Regions from separate parts of the Cupriavidus sp. FW305-27 genome, predicted to be linked through region 4. Evidence: predicted binding sites of a transcription regulator. Region 4 holds the regulator's gene; each other region holds the start of a gene.
What was found. Region 4 encodes sigma-54, which starts transcription at its own class of promoters, with help from an activator protein. Its sites were predicted from a motif close to TGGCANGNAANCTGCTTT; they were not measured.

Region 1 (4,750 bases), on a different contig from region 4:
TGGCCAGCGGCGGTTCGACCACGCTGCCCAGCGCGATACCGTCATAGCCCAGCACGGAGATGTCGCGCGGCACGCTCAGGCCGAGGCGCCTGAGGTCGGAGATCACGCCGATGGCCAGCAGGTCATTGGTGCAGAAAAAGGCGGTGGGCGCATCGTTTGCCCGGACCAGCGCGCGGATCTGTTCGGCATTGCTGGCGGTGTGCGATGGCAGGCAGACTGGCGCGGCGGGCCTTAGCCCGTGCGCGCGCATGGCGTCCTGATAGCCGGCAAAGCGCTGGCGCGCGCGGTCCGAGGCGACGAAGGCGCCCGATACCACGGCGATGCGGCGGTGCCCGGCGGCAATCAGGGCCTCCACGCCGGCGCAGGCGCTGCGCCGGTTGTCCACCGATACCGAATGACGCCGGCTGCGCGGTCCGGCCTGGTTGTACGCCAGCACGTATGGCACGCCCTCGCCGTCGAGTTGATCCAGCACCGTGCTGTGCGCCGCGTCGGCCACGGTCAGCACCATGCCGTCCACGCGATGGCGCAGCAGGTACTCCACACGCTCGCATTCGCGAGCCGGATCGTAGCCGCTGGTGACCAGCATCAGCGAATAGCCGCCCGCCAGCGCCGCTTCCTCGATGCCGTGCCAGCATTCGGCGAACACCGCGTTTTCCAGCGTTGGCACCATCACACCGATCATCCGGGTCTGCTGGGCGCGCAGCTTGCTGCCGAGCAGGTTGGGGCGAAAGCTGAGCCGGCGCGCCGCCTCGCGCACGCGCTGCGCCGTGCTGTCGCGCACCAGGTGCGGGCTGCTGAACACGCGCGATGCGGTGGCGAGCGACACCCGCGCGGCTTGCGCCACGTCGATCAGGGTGGCGCCACCTGTCGTGTCGGGCCTGCCCCCCGCTGGATCTTTGCGATTCACGCTTAGAGCTCCGGATGAAAACGTTTTCATTGAAGGTGGAAAAAACGGGGCGTCAAGACATTCCGTCGCTGCACTGCCGCAGAAGGCGGCTGGCGGACGGGCGCCTGCACCCTGCCTGGATGGCATTTTGTTTGGCGTGGATGACAGGGGGATGACATCCGGGTGCAAAGGCCGGATGCCGGCCGCGTAGGAAAACGCCGCCTACGGAGTGCGCACCGCAGGTCGCGTGTCGCGTACCGTGGTCGGGGCGGGGTACACGTCGTCGCTGGGCGCAATCGGCTGACGCGGCGGTGGCGGTGTCGCCGCGGTATCCCGGGGGACTCCCTCGCATCCCGCCAGGGCCGCGGCCAGAAGGGCGATGAGGGAGCACTCAGCCAAGCCGCAACGGAAGGCGTGACCGGTGCGGGGGAAGAGCGTGCGGTGCTGCATAAGCGGACCCCAGGTGGCAATCCTGCCTCTAGCTTATGCTACTGGCGCACAACAGAGCTCTCCTGGAATGTGTGGTTCAAGCCTGACATCCCCGTATCCACCCGACAGTTGTATATTCTGGGCCGCGACGCATAAAGGCACGTGCCTGACTCACAAGCCTTGCTTCGTGGAAAGAGCTGCCGCCTGTGTATGCACTTCCTGATGCCGGCTCCTGTTGGCCCCTGACTGTTTTGCGCAGCATTTTCATAAGCCAATGCCTGCTGGCTAAGACATGAAGCCATGTGCCTGCAAACTCGCAACAAGCCGGGGCAGTGTGTAACGAATCTATATGTAGTGGTGCATATGCCACATTTGAGCGGATGCAAGCAGGTAGAATCGCGCCTTCCGTGCCAATCGCAACATTCCTATAACAATGAGCCCCCGTCCGTCGCGCCTGCCGTGCATTGACGCCCTGAAAGCGGTCAGCTCCCAGTTGATCGTGCTCCATCACCTGGCCTTCTATGGCCCGATGTCCGATACCGCGTATCGGCTGGCCCCGGGGCTGGTGGACTGGCTCTACGACTACGCCCGCATCGCCGTGCAGGTCTTTCTGGTGGTCAGCGGTTTCCTCGCCGCGCGCAGCCTGGCGCCGCATGGCCAGCTGGAAATCAGCCAGCATCCGCTGCTGGTGCTGTGGCGGCGCTACCAGAAGCTGGTGGTGCCCTTTGCTGCGGCGCTGCTGCTCAGCATTGCCGGGGCCGCCCTGGCGCGCCAATGGATGGTGCATGATTCGATCCCTGCGCCGCCCGGCCTGCTGCAGTTCCTTGCGCACGTGACGCTGCTGCATAACGTGCTCGATGTCGACGCGCTCTCGGCCGGGGTCTGGTACGTGGCCATCGACCTGCAGCTGTTTGCGCTGCTGCTGGGTGCGCTGTGGGCCGCGCGCGCCGTGGCGCGCGGGAAAGCGCCGGCGGGTGCCGGGGTCAGCATTGGCATTGTGGTGCTGGTGGCGGTGGCATCGCTGTTCTGGTTCAACCGCGATGCCGCGTGGGATATCTGGGCGCTGTACTTCTTCGGCGCCTATGGCATGGGGGCGCTGGCCTACTGGGCGTCCAACCCCGGTCGCCCGGTGTCGCCGCTGCTGGTCCTCGGCGCGGTAACGTTGGCGGCGCTGGCCTTCGATTTCCGGCTGCGCATCGCGGTGGCGCTGGCGACTGCGCTGCTGCTGGCGGTGGCGCGCCGCGGCGGCTGGCTGGAGCGCTGGCCGCGGGCGCGCGTGATCGGCTTCTTCGGGCGCATTTCCTATTCGGTGTTCCTGGTTCACTTTCCGGTCTGCCTGCTGGTCAACGCGCTGGTGTCGAACCTGGCGCCGGGCCAGCCGGTGCTGAACGCGCTCGGCATGGTTGCCGCATGGGCGCTCAGCAATGTGGCCGGCGCGTTGTTCTATCGCTACATCGAAAGCGCCCGGCCGTTGGCGGCGCTGCGTGCGCTGCTGGGCAACGGCCGCGACCGCGCCAGCCGGCAAAGCGTGTAACGTTTGCAGGCATGGCCGTGCAGCGGTGGTACGGTTTCTCCCGGACGGCGACGTGCCAGCATGGCCGTGCGCGCTTCTTGTTGGTGCTTGTGCACCCGTTATGCCACGTCGCCTGCACGCCATGCGTGCATGCCGCCCGCGCAAACTTGCGTTCGGCGCCACACACATCGGAGCAACACTCGCGTAAATGGCATTGGGCGATGGCACAAAGGTTGCCTAGTATGGAATCGTAAACCTGACCATTTGGTCAGGATTCCATCGGGAACCGAGGGTGCCATGTCCGACCATATCGTCCTGACCTCGCACGCACGCCGCGACAAGCCGGCCGAGCCTATCCACTGGGGCGCCCCCACGGCGGCCGAGCGCGGGCCGGTCATCGCCAGCCTGGCGAATCCGGCGCAGCGCAATGTGATCGGCACTCACGCAGGTGCCTACGCCATCTACCGGGCCCTGGCGGTTGCCGCGGGCGCATTGCAGCGCGACCATCGCACCGACCTGACCGATACCGCGCCGGCGGAGGCGATCGGCCCGCATCCGCAGTGGGGCGACCCGGAGAAGATAGTTTCGCTGGATCCGTGGGGCCACCTGGTGTCCACCGTGTTTGCCGACCGCATCGCGGCCGGCGTGGATATCCGCCCGACCATCGCCGTCACCCGCGCGCATATCAACATGCCGGAGCTGATGTCGGCCATCGCGGCCGGCCGGCTCAAGCCCGACGGCGACATCCTCCATGCCAATGGCGATGTGCGCGTGACCAAGGCTGCGGTCGATCCGGTCTGGTATCTGCCCGGGCTGGCGGCCCGTTTCGGCATCAAGGAAAGCGTGCTGCGCCGCAGCCTGTTCGAGCAGACCGGCGGCATGTTCCCGGAACTGGTGACGCGGCCGGACCTGAAGGTGTTCCTGCCGCCCATCGGCGGCATGACGCTGTATTTCTTCGGCGACGTGAGCCAGCTGGGCAAGCCTGAAACCCGCGTGGCCTGCCGCGTGCACGATGAATGCAACGGATCGGACGTGTTCGGGTCAGACATCTGTACCTGCCGGCCGTATCTGGCACATGGCATCGAGGTGTGCATCGAGATGGCGCAGCAGGGCGGTGTCGGGCTGGTGGTCTACAACCGCAAGGAGGGCCGCGCGCTGGGCGAGGTGACCAAGTTCCTGGTCTACAACGCCCGCAAGCGGCAGGTGGGCGGCGACCGTGCCGAGACTTACTTTGCCCGCACCGAATGCGTGGCAGGCGTGCAGGACATGCGTTTCCAGGAGCTGATGCCGGATGTGTTCCACTGGCTGGGCATCCGCCGCATCGACCGCTGGGCGTCGATGAGCAACATGAAGCATGGCGCGCTGGTGGCGCAGGGCATCGAGGTGGTCGAGCAGGTGGCCATCCCCGAGACCCTGATTCCCGCCGACGCCCGTGTCGAGATCGATGCCAAGGTGGCCGCGGGCTACTTTACGCACTACACGCCGCCGGATGCGAACGAACTGGCCCTGGCAAAGGGCAGGGGGTTGAACGAATGACGATGTTTCCCGAGGATGGCAAGCCCGGCATGGACCGCCAGGGCACAGGTAACGAGATGCGGCCTGGTGCCGGCTGGCTGAGCCCGGTGCCGGAAGGGCATCCCGCTTCGGCGCTGCTGTGTGCCGAGGCGGTGCGCACGCATTGCGCGGCGGTCACCGAGAACGTGGCCAGCGGCGCGTCCGAACTTTTCACCTGGCATCCGGACCGCGTGCATGCCATTGCCGACTATGTCGCCAGCACCATCCGCCAGCGCTATCCTGACCTGCAGGTGCCGTACCACAGCCGCTGGCGCCATTTTGAAAGCGCCGGCGTCGACCAGCGCGCGGACCGGTGGCAGGTGCTGTGCGAGCGTGCCGCGCTGAGCGGGCCCGAGCACCGCGAGGAG
Region 2 (4,750 bases), on a different contig from region 4:
CGCTTCGCCATGGAGGAGGGTGCGATCTGGCTGGACGAGCAGCGCATGATCCTGATCCATACCGCCGCCCTGGGCGCGCTGCGCAAGGAACTGGTGGACACCCTGGGCATGGAGCGCGCGCGCGGCCTGTTCATGCGCATGGGCTTCCATTCGGGCATGCGCGATGCGGAGGTCGCGCGCAAGCTGCGCGCCGGCCACAGCGACTTCGGCCAGCTGGAGATCGGGCCCTGCCTGCATACCATCGAGGGGGTGGTGCGGGTCACGCCGGTCAAGGTCGACATCGACATCGCCGCCGGCATCTACGATGGCGAATTCCTGTGGGAAGACTCTTTCGAGGGCGACGTCCACCGCCAGCTGTTCGGCATCGTCGACGAGCCTGCCTGCTGGATGCAGATCGGCTACGCCACCGGCTACACCTCGGCGCTGATGGGGCGCACCATCCTGTACCGCGAGGTCGAGTGCATCGCCTGCGGCCATCCGCACTGCCGCATCATCGGCAAGCCGGTGGAAGCCTGGGAAGACGGCACGCAGGCGCTGGCGCTGTACCAGCCCGATCCCGTGATCGAAACCATCATCGCCTTGCAGAGCGAGGTAGAGCACCTGCGCGCGCTGCAGGGCACCCCGGCCACGCCGGCCGACCTGGTCGGCACCTCGCCCGGCTTCCGTGCCGCCTGGGGCCTGCTGCAGCGGGCCGCGGCCAGCAACGTGACGGTGCTGCTGCTGGGCGAGACCGGCGTGGGCAAGGAGCGGTTCGCGCAGGCGCTGCACAGCGTGAGCGGGCGCGCCGACAAGCCCTTCATTGCCGTGAACTGCGCGGCGATTCCCGATGAGCTGATCGAGTCCGAGCTGTTCGGCGTGGAAAAGGGCGCCTTCACCGGCGCCAGCCAGTCGCGCCCCGGGCGCTTCGAGCGTGCGCATGGCGGCACGCTGTTCCTGGACGAACTGGGCGAGCTGTCCGCCTCGGCCCAGTCCAAGCTGCTGCGCGTGCTGCAGGAAGGCGAGGTCGAGCGCGTGGGCGGCACCGGCACGCGCAAGGTGGATGTGCGGCTGGTGGCCGCCACCAATGTCGACCTGGCCGAAGCCGTGAAGCAGGGCACCTTCCGCAAGGACCTGTACTACCGCCTCAACGTCTACCCGGTCACGATCCCGCCGCTGCGCGAGCGCCTGGACGACATCCGGCCGCTGGCCGAGCGCTTCGTGGCCCGCTACGGCGCGCGCCACGGCAAGCGCATCGTCGGCATCACCGACCGCGCGCTGGCCGAGCTGCGCCACTATGACTGGCCCGGCAATGTGCGCGAACTGGAGAACGTGATCGAGCGCGGCGTGATCCTGGCCAGCCAGGGCGGCCAGATCACGGCCGACCACCTGTTCCTGCCGGGCACCGTGGCACCGGTGGTGGATACCGCGCCGCGGCTGGGCGCGGGCGGCACCTTGCCAGACCTGCGCGAAGCCGCGGTCCATGCGCTGCTGGACCAGATGTCAGAGCAGCAGCTGGCGCTGGGCGACGTCGAGACCGTGCTGATGGAGGCGGCCATGCAGCGCGCCGACGGCAACATGAGCCAGGCGGCGCGGTTGCTCGGCATTACGCGGCCGCAGCTGGCGTATCGGTGGAAGATGCGCGGTACGCGTGCCGGTAACGGGCACGGCAACGGTAACTGACGCCGTTTCCTCGCCTCAAGTGCCGAGGGTTTGCTCCCCTCTCCCGCTTGCGGGAGAGGGAGCGCGCCGGTGGTCATCAACATCGATCGCGTCTTCCAAGCGCCTCGAATTCCAGCTTCTTCCCCACTTGATCATTTGATGCAGCCCCTCCGGGCCGCGCATCGGCCCGAAGTTGCCCGATGCTGCACCGCGCCAGCGATTTTTCCCTGCCAGATCAAGTCTTCTCACCCAGGTTGCCCACGCACGCTGCTGCGCCGCAGGGCAATCCCATCCGCATCTGCTCGCTGCCCGCAAACGCCCGCCCGGCGCGGCTTTTGATCATTTGATCAAGACCTGTGCGCAGCTTCATCAATTCATCGATGCGTTTCGCGCGGACCTTTCCGGGTTAACGCGCACGCTCGCCATCGCCAATTCCCCGTAACCCTTGTCCCACAACGCTTCGCGCTTGCTGGCACGGTCTTCGCAGTAAGGCCTGCGTCCAGCCAACGCAACGGAGCGCGCCATGAACACCCCGTCGGTTCCCCTGTTCGAAGCCACGCCGCGCTATGTGCGGGTCGAGGGCCGCACCCCCGAAGGGTTTGTGCAGTTCGCCTTCAGCGTGGCCGACCCGGAGCTCAACGTCGAACTGATCATGCCGGAACCGATGTTCGAAGCCTTCTGCTGCGTCAACCGCGTGCGCTTCCTGCCCCCGCTGGAAACCGCGCCGCAGCCGCAAGCCGACGACTGACGCCGCAGCCACCGCATCACAAAGAGAGAAGGGATACAGGAGACCAAGCGATGCAAGTCGATATCAAGACCCAGCAGATCCAGCCGCTGCGCCAGACCTACGGCCATGTCGCGCGCCGCTTCGGCGACAAGCCGGCGTCGCGCTACCAGGAGGCGACCTACGACGTGCAGTCTGAGGTGAACTTCCACTACCGCCCCACCTGGGACCCAGGCTTCGAGCTGTATGACAAGCGCCGCACGGCGATCGTGATGCAGGACTGGTACGCGCTGAAGGACCCGCGCCAGTTCTACTACGGCGCCTACGTGACCGCGCGTGGGCGCCAGCAGGATGCAACCGAAAAGAGCTTTGCCTTCGTCGAGAAGCGCGGGCTGCTGCAGGCGCTGCCGGCCGAATGGCAGGAACGCCTGGCCGTTGGCCTGCTGCCGCTGCGCCATGTGGAGTGGGGCGCCAACATGAACAACTTCTACTGCGCCGACTATGGCTGGGGCACGGCCATCACGCAGGCCTGCACCTATTGCGCGATGGACCGCCTGGGTATCGCCCAATACCTGTCGCGCATCGGCATGCTGCTGGACGGCAATACCGGCGTGGCGCTGGAGCGGGCCAGGGTGGCCTGGCTGGAGAGCGCCGCGTGGCAGCCGCTGCGCCGCTTTGTCGAGCACACCTTTGTCACCGGGGACTGGTTCGAGACCTTCGTCGCACAGAACCTGGTGCTCGACGGACTGCTCTACCCGCTGGTCTACCAGCATGCCGACGCGGTGATCGCGCGCGCCTGCGGCACCGGGCTGGCGGTGCTGACCGAATTCATGAACGACTGGCGCGACGAGCACGCACGCTGGGTCGATGCCGTGATCCAGGCCGCAGCGGCCGAGTCCGACGCCAACCGCGCGCTGCTGTCGGGCTGGGCGCGCGCCGCCTGCGCCGAGGTGGCGCAGGCGCTGGTGCCGGTGGCCGATGCGCTCACCGGCGAAGACGGCGCGCAGATGGTGGCGCTGTGCCGCGAGCAGTTCGAAGTCCGCCTGGGCAGGCTCGGCCTGGCTGCCTGATCCGCCCACGACGTACCCCACGGAGACACGCCATGTCAGCCACCGCTGCCAACGTCTATATCGCCCTGCAGAACAACGACGACACCCGACCCATCATCGACGCCATCACCGAGGCCAACCCGCATGCGGTGGTGTCGCAGTTTCCCGCCATGGTCAAGATCGACGCCCCCGGCCACCTGACCATCGTGCGCGAACTGGTGGCCGGCAAGCTCGGCCGCGACTGGGACCTGCAGGAGATCCACCTGAACCTGATCTCGCTGTGCGGAAACATCGACGAAGACGAAGACGCCTTCACGCTGCGCTGGAACGCCTGACCGGGCAGCGGCACACAGAACATCACGGAGACATCATGGACGCACGCAAGAAGCTCAACCTGCGCGAGAAGTACGCCTCGATGACGCGGGACCTGGCCTGGGAAACGACCTACGAGCCGATGGACAAGGTCTTCCCGTTCGACAAGTACGAGGGCATCCGCATCCACGACTGGGACAAATGGGAAGACCCGTTCCGCATGACCATGGATGCCTACTGGAAGTACCAGTCGGAGAAGGAGCGCAAGCTGTACGCGATCATCGACTCGTTCGTGCAGAACAACGGCCACCTGAACGTATCCGACCCGCGCTACCTGAACGCGCTGCGGTTGTTCCTGACCGGCGTGACGCCGCTGGAATACGCCGCCCACCGCGGCTACGCGCACCTGGGCCGCCATTTCCGCGGCGCCGGCGCGCGCGTGGCGGCGCAGATGCAGTCGGTCGACGAGCTGCGCCACGCCCAGACCCAGCTGCACACGCTGTCGGTCTACAACAAGTACTTCCACGGCTTTGGCGAATGGCGCCACATGCACGACCGGGTCTGGTACCTGTCGGTGCCCAAGTCCTACTTCGAGGACGCGATGAGCGCGGGGCCGTTCGAGTTCATCACCGCGATCTCGTTCTCGTTCGAGTATGTGCTGACCAACCTGCTGTTCATGCCGTTCATGTCCGGCGCCGCCTACAACGGCGACATGGCCACGGTGACCTTCGGCTTCTCCGCGCAGTCCGACGAGTCGCGCCACATGACGCTGGGCCTGGAAGTGGTCAAGTTCCTGTGCGAGCAGGACCCCGGCAATATCCCGATCCTGCAGAAGTGGCTGGACAAGTGGTTCTGGCGCGGCTTCCGACTGCTCACGCTGGTCGGCATGATGATGGACTACATGCTGCCCAAGCGCGTGATGTCGTGGGCCGAGGCCTGGGAGATGTACTTCGAGCAGGCGGGCGGGGCCCTGTTCAAGGATCTGGAGCGCTACGGCCTGCGCATGCCCAAGTACCACGAAGTGGCC
Region 3 (4,750 bases), on a different contig from region 4:
GCCCACTGGAACCGCAGCGTGCCGTCCAGCATCCGCTGCACGTCAGGCAGGTCGCGCACCGCGGCCAGGTAGGCGGCGGCAGCGGGGTTCTGCTCGACTGCGCGGGCATTGCTGACCAGCGCCTGCAGCCGTTCGACGCTGACCGGCGGCACCAGCCGGTCCACCGGGTAGGCCGACGCACTGGACCAGTAGCGGTCGAAATCGTGCGCCACGTCGCCGGCCGCGGGCCCGATGGCGATCACGTCGAGGTCGGCAAACAGCACGCCATCGGTGGCGCCGAAGTATTCGTCGCCGACATTGCGCCCGCCGATGATGGTGGCGACGCCGTCGGCGGTGAAGGACTTGTTGTGCATGCGCCGGTTCAGGCGCCGGAAATCAGTCAGGAAATTGAGCGCCTTGGGGTGGCGGATCACGAACGGGTTGAATATCCGCACCTCGACCTGCGGATGCGCGTCCATGGCCGCCAGCCATTCGTCCATGCCGGCGATGCCGTTGTCGTCAAGCAGCAGGCGCACGCGCACGCCGCGGTCGGCGGCTTCATGCAACGTTTCCAGCAGCAGGGTGCCGGTCAGGTCGTCGCGCCAGATGTAGTACTGGACGTCTAGCGTGCGCTGCGCGGTGCGCGCCAGATGCACGCGCGCGGCAAAGGCAGCGTAGGCATTCTCGAGCGGATGGATGCCGCTCAGGCCCGGATGGCGCGCCACTTCGCCGGCCACCGCCTGGCCCAGCGGAGTGGCCTGGGATTCGGCGGGCGTCAGCGCAAAGGATTCGGTGCGGGGATCCAGCGGCGGCAAGGCGCAGCCGCCGAGCAGGGCGGCACAGCACAGCAGCAGCGAATTGGCACGCAGGCGGCGGTGGGGGGCGAACGCGGCGTCTGTCGGCGATGGCATGGCGGGTCCTGTCGGGCCCCTCGCGGGGTCCGATCGTTACGGCAATGCCGCCATGTTGCCATGCCGCGCGGGCCGCGGGCTTAATTACGCACCGGGAGCGGGAAGTGGTGGCGCGCCACGGGGCTCCGGCGCATCGCTCAGGCCAGGGACGATATAGAGACGGGCGTGCTCTCCTTACGCCTTGAGGCGGCGGTCCGATGGCGCTGGCAGGAACTGGTCAGTCCAGATGTCCGCCACCGTCAGCGGCGCCTTGATGCCGAAGGCGCCGACGGTTTCATCCAGCGTTGCCTGCAGCCGTGCCGGCGTGGCCGCGCCCCAGCCGTCGCGCCGGGTGTCGGGCGTCTTCATGGTGCCGTCGACGATCAGGCGCAGGCGCTCAGTCTCCAGCGCCTGGTCGGCCAGCGGCTCGCGCGCCTTGACCGCGGCACCGCCCGCGGCGGGATTGGCAATGGCGTCGAGCCAGCCGCGGGTAGAGGCCTTGACGAAGGCCTTCATCACCTCCGGATCGGATGTCATGCTCTTGCGGTTGGCCACCAGCCCGTTGCCGTAGGACTTCATGCCGTAGTCCGAGAAGCGGAACACGGTGATCCTCTCTGGCCCCATGCCGCGCGCCTTCAGGTTCACCAGGCCGGTGAAGAAGAAGTAGGCGGCGGCATCGAAGTCGCCCTTGACGAAGCGCGTGTCGCCGATATCGGGCGTGACGCTCTCCCACTTCACGCCGCCGGGGTCGAAACCCTGTGCCCTGGCGAAGACCGGGAACAGCTTGCGCGAGGCATTGAACGGCTGGCCCAGGATGGACTTGCCGGCCAGGTCCGCTGGCCTGACGATGCCGCTGCCCTTGCGCACCAGGATCGCGTTCGGATTCAGGTCATACTGGATGGCCACCGCCTTGAGCGCGGCGGACGGATTGGTGGTGTTGAATTCGATCATCGCCGCGAGGTCGGCCGAGGCGCAGTCATAGGCGCCGCCCGCGACCAGGCTGATGGCCGAGGCCGAGCCGTTGCCGGTATCGATGGTGACGTCCAGCCCGGCGTCCTTGTAGTAGCCGCGCTGGTGCGCCAGCAGGAACCCCGCGCCCGAGGCTTCCACCTTCCAGCCGAGATTGAACTTGAACTTCTGCAGCGAGCCCGCCGCGCGGACATGGGGCACCGCGAACGGGGCGGCGGCAAGCAGGGCGGTGGCGCCAGTGGCGCGCAGGAAGGAACGGCGACGCATGTCTTTCTCCGGAACGAATGTCACTGGACGATGCGTGCGCGGGCCGGTGGCGCGGGTGCGGAAGGAGAGCGTGGCCTCCCAGGACGCCGGCACCACGCCGCGCCGGCATGCGGCCAGGGCATGCGCGGGGACCGTGCACATCATCGGGAGCAATTTCCGGGCGGCGTGCCGCTGAACGCTTCTACTCCGCTGCGGTTTCAGCAGGATCCGTGCCGGGCGCTGCGCGGCGCCATGCACCAAGCCGTTGCCCGGCATGCGCCATCACGGCGCAAGCCCCGGCGCAATCGCTGCGATCCCGGTGCAAAAACCCCTGGCCCGGAACCTGCATAACCTCGGGCAAGAGTAGAAGCGTTCACCATCCGCGCGGCGCGTCGCAGACGCACGCCGGATGGCCGGGAATTGCTCTTGAAGTCCGTGCCTCTCGCCATCGCGCAGGCTGGCACAGGCGACCTCAGGAGCGCGTTGTCCCGGCGTGCGTTGCCATGGTGGTCTGCCTGTGCCGGCGAGGGGCCAATCCCTGACCCGCTTTGCACAAGGAACACCATGAGCCAACCAGACACCGCCTACGCCCTGGCCGAACTCCACCGCGAATCGCGCATGGGCGCGTTCGGTTCGGAAACCCGCCAGCGCGAGATCCGCCGCATCGACCTGTCCGACTACGCGCGGCGCAAGGCGCAGATCGCCGACGAACTGTGGCAGGCATCGGTCGACGTCGGCTTCTTCCAGATCGCCAACCACGGCATCGACCTGACCAGCGTGCGCGAAGCCTTTGCCATGACCGAGCGCTTCTTCGCGCTGCCTGACGCCGTCAAGGCGCAATACCCGCTGCAGAAGGCCAACAACGCCGGCTGGGAAAGCCGCGCGCAGGTGCGCCCCTCGACCGGCACCCCGGACCAGAAGGAGTCCTACCAGATCACGCGCCCGCACATGGCCGGGCTGTGGCCCGGCGATGACGAACTGGAAGGCTTTCGCGCCACCATGCTTGCCTTCGAGGCGCAATGCTGGGAGGTGGGCATGAAGGTGCTGTCATGCTTCGCCGGCAAGCTCGGCTTTGCCAGCGACTTCTTCACGCAGGCGCACGATCCGCGGGCGCCGGACTACCAGAGCACGCTGCGGCTGCTGCACTACTACGCGATCCCGCCCGAACTGCGCGACAAGCTGGAGCTCTGGCGCGCCGGCGCGCATACGGATTTCGATTGCCTGACGCTGCTGTTCCAGCGCCCCGGCCAGGGCGGGCTGCAGGTCTGCCCCGGCAAGGAGATGGAGGCGCAGGCATGGACCCCGATCGAGCCGGACGAGGAAGTCATCACCTGCAATATTGGCGACATGCTGATGCGCTGGAGCGACGACCGGCTGCCGTCGAACTTCCACCGCGTGCGCAATCCCGCGCCGGATGAATACATGGGCCCGCGCTACAGCATGGCGTTCTTCTGCCAGGCCAACCGAGGTGCGATGATCGAAGGGCCGGGTGGCAAGTATCCGCCGATCAGCGCGGGGGACTACCTGCGGCAGCGGGTGAATGCGAATTTCAAGGGGTATTGAGGCGCGGAAGAATTTCCATGCCGACGGTCTGCTCCCCCTCTCCCGCTTGCGGGAGAGGGAGTCCACCCGCAGTCGCTGGACGCGCCGGTAGTGAGCCTACGACTTACGAAGCCGCGACAACCCCGCAAGCAATCCGCCCGCCCGCATTACCGGTCGGCTGCGTCTTGTAGTCGTCCGGATCCTTGTGTACCACCACCGCGCGGCCGATCACCCCGTTGGCGCCCGTGCCAACGGTCAGGTCCGGCAGCAGCATGCTGACGCGAACGTTGCCGCTGGCGTCCGCGGTGACGTTGTTCATGTCGCCGGCATGGTGGTCGGGCATGGTCATCTGGCCGTGGGGCTTGCCGGTCGGGTTGAAGTGGCCGCCCGCGCTCATCGCGTCAGGCGCGGAGCAGTCGCCCTTCTCATGGACGTGGAAGCCGTGCACGGAGTTGGGCGGCAGGCCGGTGATCGCCGCAGTCATCATCACGCCGCCGGGCTGCTGCTGGAAGGTCACGGTGCCGCCAGTATTGCTGCCGCTCTTGGGCTGGAGCGTGGCCGCCGCCCTGGCGCTGCTGCTGGCGCTGGTGCCGGACGCGCTGGCCGCAGACGAGGAGCTCATGCCGGAGCCGGCGCAGCCGGCCAGTGCAATGGTCGCGGCGATGCAGGCCGCCAGGGGGGGAAGCACTTGTTTCATCGGACTCCTCTTCTTGTCATGATTTCGGAAGAAACAGTATAGGCTGGCCGGCGCCAGGCCGATTTCCGGTTTTGTCCTACATGCCGCACTAGACTGAGTGCACTAGTGTCCTGTTCCGTAGATACGGAACAGGACACTAGCCAATCACGCCATCAGGCTGCGGCTGCCAGCCGCTGCTGTGCCGCACCAAAGTGCGGGTGGCGCGAGAACAGGTCCGCTGCCCAGTTGACGAACACCCGCACCTTGGCCGACAGGTGCCGGTTCTGCGGATACATCGCCGAGATCGGCAGTTCTTCGGTCTGCCAGTCGGTCATGACCTCCACCAGCCGGCCGCTGGCCACATAGGGCTCGGCCATGGCGCGCGAGACCCGTGCCACGCCGTGGCCTTCCAGGGCGCAGCCCATGTAGACATCGGCATCGTTGGTGG
Region 4 (4,750 bases):
CAATTGCTCGGCAATGTACGCGGCACCATCATCACCGGGCCGACCCCTGGCCGCGCGCCGGGGTCCTGAGCCCCGGCCCGGGGGCCGCACCAACCCGCACCAACGTACCCAGACGCCCTCAAGCAACCCTGCCAACATGACTGCTTCCCTGACGACATCGTCCCGTCGACGCACCGCCCCGGCCCTGCTCGCCCTGGCCATGGCCTTCGGCCTGCTGGCCCAGCCCGCCCTGGCCGAGCGCGCGGACCGCGACAAGCCGATGGTGCTGGAGGCGGACAACGCCAGCTATGACGACGTCAAGCAGATCTATACGCTGACCGGCAATGTGGTGCTGACCAAGGGCACCATGATCCTGAAGTCCGACGCCGCCGAACTGCGCACCGATCCCGAGGGCTACCAGTTCGCGGTGGCCACCGCCAAGCCGGGCAAGCAGGCCTACATCCGGCAGAAGCGCGAAGGCGTCGACGAATACATCGACGGCTGGGGCGACCGCATCGAGTACGACGGCAAGCAGGAGTACTCCAAGCTGATCGGCAATGCCCGCATGGCGCGCCTGCAGGGCGCCAAGCAGGTCGACGAGATCCGCGGCGCGGTGCTGACCTACGACAGCCGCAAGGAGTTCTACACGGCTGCCGGCGGCGGTAGCGGCGATGCCGCGGCCGCCAATCCGTCCGGCCGCGTGCGCGCGGTGCTGTCGCCGCGCCAGGACCAGAAGGCCGGCGCCACGGGCAGCGGCGGCTCGCCGCTGGACCTGAAGCCGGCGCCCGCGCCTGCCAACAAACCCTGACGCCTGGCGCCGGCTGCGTGCATCGCATGCGGCCGGCGCCAGAAACGCCTGAACGCCAGACTGTGCCAATGACCGATACCGCAACCATCGCCGACAAGCCTTCCGTCGAAGCCTCCACCGTCCTTGCCGGCGGCAGCACGCTGGTCGTGCGCCACCTGAAGAAACGCTATGGCTCGCGCACGGTGGTCAAGGACGTCTCGCTCGACGTGAAGAGCGGCGAGGTGGTCGGCCTGCTCGGGCCCAACGGCGCGGGCAAGACCACCTCCTTCTACATGATCGTGGGCCTGGTGGCGCTGGACGAAGGCGATATCGTGCTCGACGGCGACCACATCAGCGGCCTGCCGATCCACGAGCGCGCGCGCATGGGGCTGTCGTACCTGCCGCAGGAAGCCTCGGTATTCCGCAAGCTCAACGTCGAAGAGAACATCCGCGCGGTGCTGGAGCTGCAGGTGAGCAACGGCAAGCCCCTGCCCAAGGCCGAGATCGAGCGCCGCCTGGATTCGCTGCTCGACGACCTGCAGATCGCGCACCTGCGCAACAACCCGGCGCTGTCGCTGTCGGGCGGCGAGCGCCGCCGCGTGGAAATCGCGCGCGCGCTGGCGTCGTCGCCGCGCTTCATCCTGCTGGACGAACCCTTCGCCGGCGTGGACCCGATCGCCGTGGGCGAGATCCAGCGCATCGTCAGCTTCCTCAAGGCACGCAATATCGGCGTGCTGATCACCGACCACAACGTGCGCGAGACGCTCGGCATCTGCGACCACGCCTACATCATCAGCGAAGGCACGGTGCTGGCCGCGGGCCAGCCCGAGGAAATCATCGCCAATGACGCAGTGCGGCGCGTCTACCTGGGCGAGAACTTCCGCATGTGATGCAGCGGCCTGCCATGGAGCGGCAGGCCTATTCGCGGGCGCACGTGGGCCTGCCACAGCCAGCAGCGATCAGACCGCATAAGCGATAGCAATTTCCGTTCCAACAACGGAAAGATGCGCATAGAATAGGTCGCATGAAACCGTCGCTACAGCTCCGCCTTTCCCAGCATCTGGCCCTGACCCCGCAACTGCAGCAGTCGATCCGGCTGCTGCAGCTTTCCACATTGGAACTGCAGCAAGAGGTCGAACAGGCACTGACGGAAAACCCTCTGCTCGAACGCGAGAACGACTGGATCGAAAGCCCGCTGCGCGTGGCGGCCGACGGCTCGGTCAACCTGCAGAGCGCACCGGCGCCCGCGCCGGCAGAGCCGCAGGGCAATGGCGAGGCCCGCGCCGACGGCGCGGCTGACGACGACAGCTATGGCGACAGCGGCAACGGCGACGACTATGGCAGCAGCGACTGGAGCCTGGACGACTTTGCCCGCCGCCCCCAGGGCGACGAGGACGAAAAAACGCCGATGCAGCTGCGCGAAGCCGAGCCCACGCTGCGCGAGTACCTGATGGAACAGCTCACGCCGCTGAAGATCTCGGCGCGCGACAAGGGCCTGGCCATCTTCCTGATCGAATCGCTCGACGACGATGGCTACCTGAGCGCATCGCTTGAGGAGATCTGCACGGAGTTGCCGGAAGAACTCGAGTTCGAGATCGAGGAGGTCCACGCCATCCTCACGCTGCTGCAGAGCTTCGACCCGCCCGGCGTGGGCGCGCGCAACGCCGCCGAGTGCCTGGCCCTGCAGTTGCGGCGCCTGACGCACCCGCAGCGCGAACTGGCCCTGAACATCGTGACCAACCACCTGGAGTTGCTCGCAGTACGCGACTACACGCGGCTGAAGAAGGCGCTGCAGGTGGATGAAGCGGCGCTGAAGTCCGCACACGAACTGATCCGCTCGCTGGCGCCCTACCCCGGCCATGCATACAGCCGCCCGGAGGCGGACTTCGTGGTGCCGGACGTGTTCGTGCGCAAGGGTGGCGGCGGCTGGATCGCGCAGCTCAATCCGGATGTGATGCCGAGGCTGCGCATCAATGACATGTATGCGCAAATCCTGCGTGGCGCAAAGGGTGAGTCCGGCACCGCCGGGCTGCAGCAGAAGCTGCAGGAGGCGCGCTGGCTGATCAAGAACATCCAGCAGAGGTTCGACACAATCCTGCGTGTCTCACAGGCCATTGTCGAGCGTCAAAAGAACTTTTTCAGCCACGGCGAAATCGCCATGCGCCCCTTGGTTTTGCGGGAGATTGCCGATACACTGGGTTTACACGAGTCAACCATCTCCCGGGTGACGACCAATAAATATATGGCAACGCCGATGGGTACTTTCGAACTGAAGTACTTCTTCGGCAGCCACGTGTCCACCGAAACCGGTGGCGCGGCTTCGTCAACGGCCATCCGCGCCTTGATCAAGCAACTGATAGGAGCCGAAGACCCGAGGAATCCCCTTTCCGACAGTCGCATTGCCGAACTGCTGGGCGAACAAGGCTTCGTTGTCGCACGCCGCACCGTTGCCAAGTATCGCGAAGCCCTGAAGATCCCCGCAGTCAATCTCCGCAAGTCTTTGTAGCCGAGCCCACCGCCTGCCTGGTGAGGCTCTTTCAGAAGGAGAAGCGCTATGAACTTCAAGATCAGTGGACACCACCTGGACATCACGCCCCCTCTGCGTGAGTACGTGGAAACGAAGCTGGAGCGAATCGTCAGGCATTTCGATCAAGTCATTGGCGTTAGTGTGCTGCTCTCTGTCGACAACCATAAGGAAAAGGACCGGCGTCAGTACGCGGAAATCAATCTACATCTCAAGGGCAAGGACATCTTTGTCGAAGCGCATCACGAAGACCTGTATGCAGCGATCGACGCACTCGTCGACAAGCTGGACCGTCAGGTGATCCGCTACAAGGATCGCGTGCAAGGCCACGACCGCGAAGCGGTCAAGTACCAGATGGCCGCAGCGCAAATGCAGCAATGACCGTGCCCGGCAGCCCCGCAGCGGGCTGCTGAATCAGGATTGAACAGGCAAGCCGCGCCAAGAAGCGCGGCTTTTTTGCGCCCTCGCGTTCCCGGTTGCCGCCGGCATGCCGCGCCCGCACTGGCGGCGCGCCCCGGCTGTGGCGCCGGAGCCGATGCTTTTCACCCGAATGAGCAAGGGTGTTCGCAAGCGCTGCGCCAAGGTGTATGCTGCGCCATACAAAGAGAGGGAATCCTGGCCGTGCCCCGCACCGGTGCACCGGCTCCCCGCCGCGGAGGCACCATTGCATCACCATGTATCTTTCTGCACCGGCTTGCCCCGTTGCGCTGCACAATGCGGGAGTAGTCGCTGCTCTATAATGGGCCGGACGCCTCCGGCCAGGCCAACGGCAGGCCGGAGCCAGCCCACTGCCCGGCGGAACGGTCCGCCCGCTAACTGAAATCCTGCGCATCGCCCATGAATCGTTTGGCCAAATTGCTGCCACCCGGCAACATCACCCTCGACGTCAGCGTCACCAGCAAGAAGCGTGTGTTCGAGCAGGCCGGGCTCCTCTTCGAGAACAACCATGGTGTGGCGCGCGCCATCGTGACGGACAACCTGTTCGCGCGCGAGTCGCTTGGATCCACCGGCCTGGGCGCCGGCGTGGCAATCCCGCACGGCCGCATCAAGGGCCTGAAGCAGCCGCTGGCCGCGTTCATGCGCCTGGCCGAACCAATTCCGTTCGAATCGCCCGATGGCAAGCCGGTATCGCTGCTGATCTTCCTGCTGGTGCCCGAACAGGCTACGCAGCAGCACCTGGAAATCCTGTCCGAAATCGCGCAACTGCTTTCCGACCGCGACATGCGTGAAGGGCTGGCCACGCTGCCCACGCCCGATGCCGTCCATCAGTTGCTGATCGCATGGCATCCCTGATCCCCTGATCCCTCAAGCGGGCCGGCACCAGACCGGGCAGGCGCCAAGGCGCTTCGCAAACCGCCCCACCAGTCATACCGCATGGAACTCACCGGCGTCACCTCCCAGTCCATCTTCGACGACAACGCAGCCGACATCAAACTCTCGTGGGTGGCCGGCCTGGAAGG

Region 1: the regulator sigma-54 is predicted to act here: its motif matches at 3,051-3,068, upstream of AC3WRI_RS01175 (GTP cyclohydrolase II).
Region 2: the regulator sigma-54 is predicted to act here: its motif matches at 2,109-2,126, upstream of AC3WRI_RS21390 (phenol hydroxylase subunit).
Region 3: the regulator sigma-54 is predicted to act here: its motif matches at 2,417-2,434, upstream of AC3WRI_RS04150 (isopenicillin N synthase family dioxygenase).

What each region holds. Positions count from the first base shown of each region.
Region 1 covers NZ_JBYTAG010000002.1:33,351-38,100, forward strand. Annotated here, with positions in the region: gene AC3WRI_RS01165 (substrate-binding domain-containing protein) at 1-937, opposite strand, end outside; gene AC3WRI_RS01170 (acyltransferase family protein) at 1,749-2,849, shown strand; gene AC3WRI_RS01175 (GTP cyclohydrolase II) at 3,126-4,364, shown strand; gene AC3WRI_RS01180 (URC4/urg3 family protein) at 4,361-4,750, shown strand, end outside.
Region 2 covers NZ_JBYTAG010000046.1:20,186-24,935, reverse strand. Annotated here, with positions in the region: gene poxR (phenol degradation transcriptional regulator PoxR) at 1-1,659, shown strand, start outside; gene AC3WRI_RS21390 (phenol hydroxylase subunit) at 2,162-2,386, shown strand; gene AC3WRI_RS21385 (aromatic/alkene monooxygenase hydroxylase subunit beta) at 2,437-3,432, shown strand; gene AC3WRI_RS21380 (MmoB/DmpM family protein) at 3,465-3,746, shown strand; gene AC3WRI_RS21375 (aromatic/alkene/methane monooxygenase hydroxylase/oxygenase subunit alpha) at 3,782-4,750, shown strand, end outside.
Region 3 covers NZ_JBYTAG010000006.1:31,505-36,254, forward strand. Annotated here, with positions in the region: gene AC3WRI_RS04140 (phospholipase D family protein) at 1-890, opposite strand, end outside; gene AC3WRI_RS04145 (ABC transporter substrate-binding protein) at 1,065-2,105, opposite strand; gene AC3WRI_RS04150 (isopenicillin N synthase family dioxygenase) at 2,649-3,647, shown strand; gene AC3WRI_RS04155 (superoxide dismutase family protein) at 3,751-4,323, opposite strand; gene AC3WRI_RS04160 (LysR family transcriptional regulator) at 4,476-4,750, opposite strand, start outside.
Region 4 covers NZ_JBYTAG010000065.1:14,581-19,330, forward strand. Annotated here, with positions in the region: gene lptC (LPS export ABC transporter periplasmic protein LptC) at 1-69, shown strand, start outside; gene lptA (lipopolysaccharide transport periplasmic protein LptA) at 137-787, shown strand; gene lptB (LPS export ABC transporter ATP-binding protein) at 856-1,656, shown strand; gene AC3WRI_RS26010 (RNA polymerase factor sigma-54) at 1,791-3,272, shown strand; gene hpf (ribosome hibernation-promoting factor, HPF/YfiA family) at 3,321-3,671, shown strand; gene ptsN (PTS IIA-like nitrogen regulatory protein PtsN) at 4,128-4,583, shown strand; gene hprK (HPr(Ser) kinase/phosphatase) at 4,665-4,750, shown strand, end outside.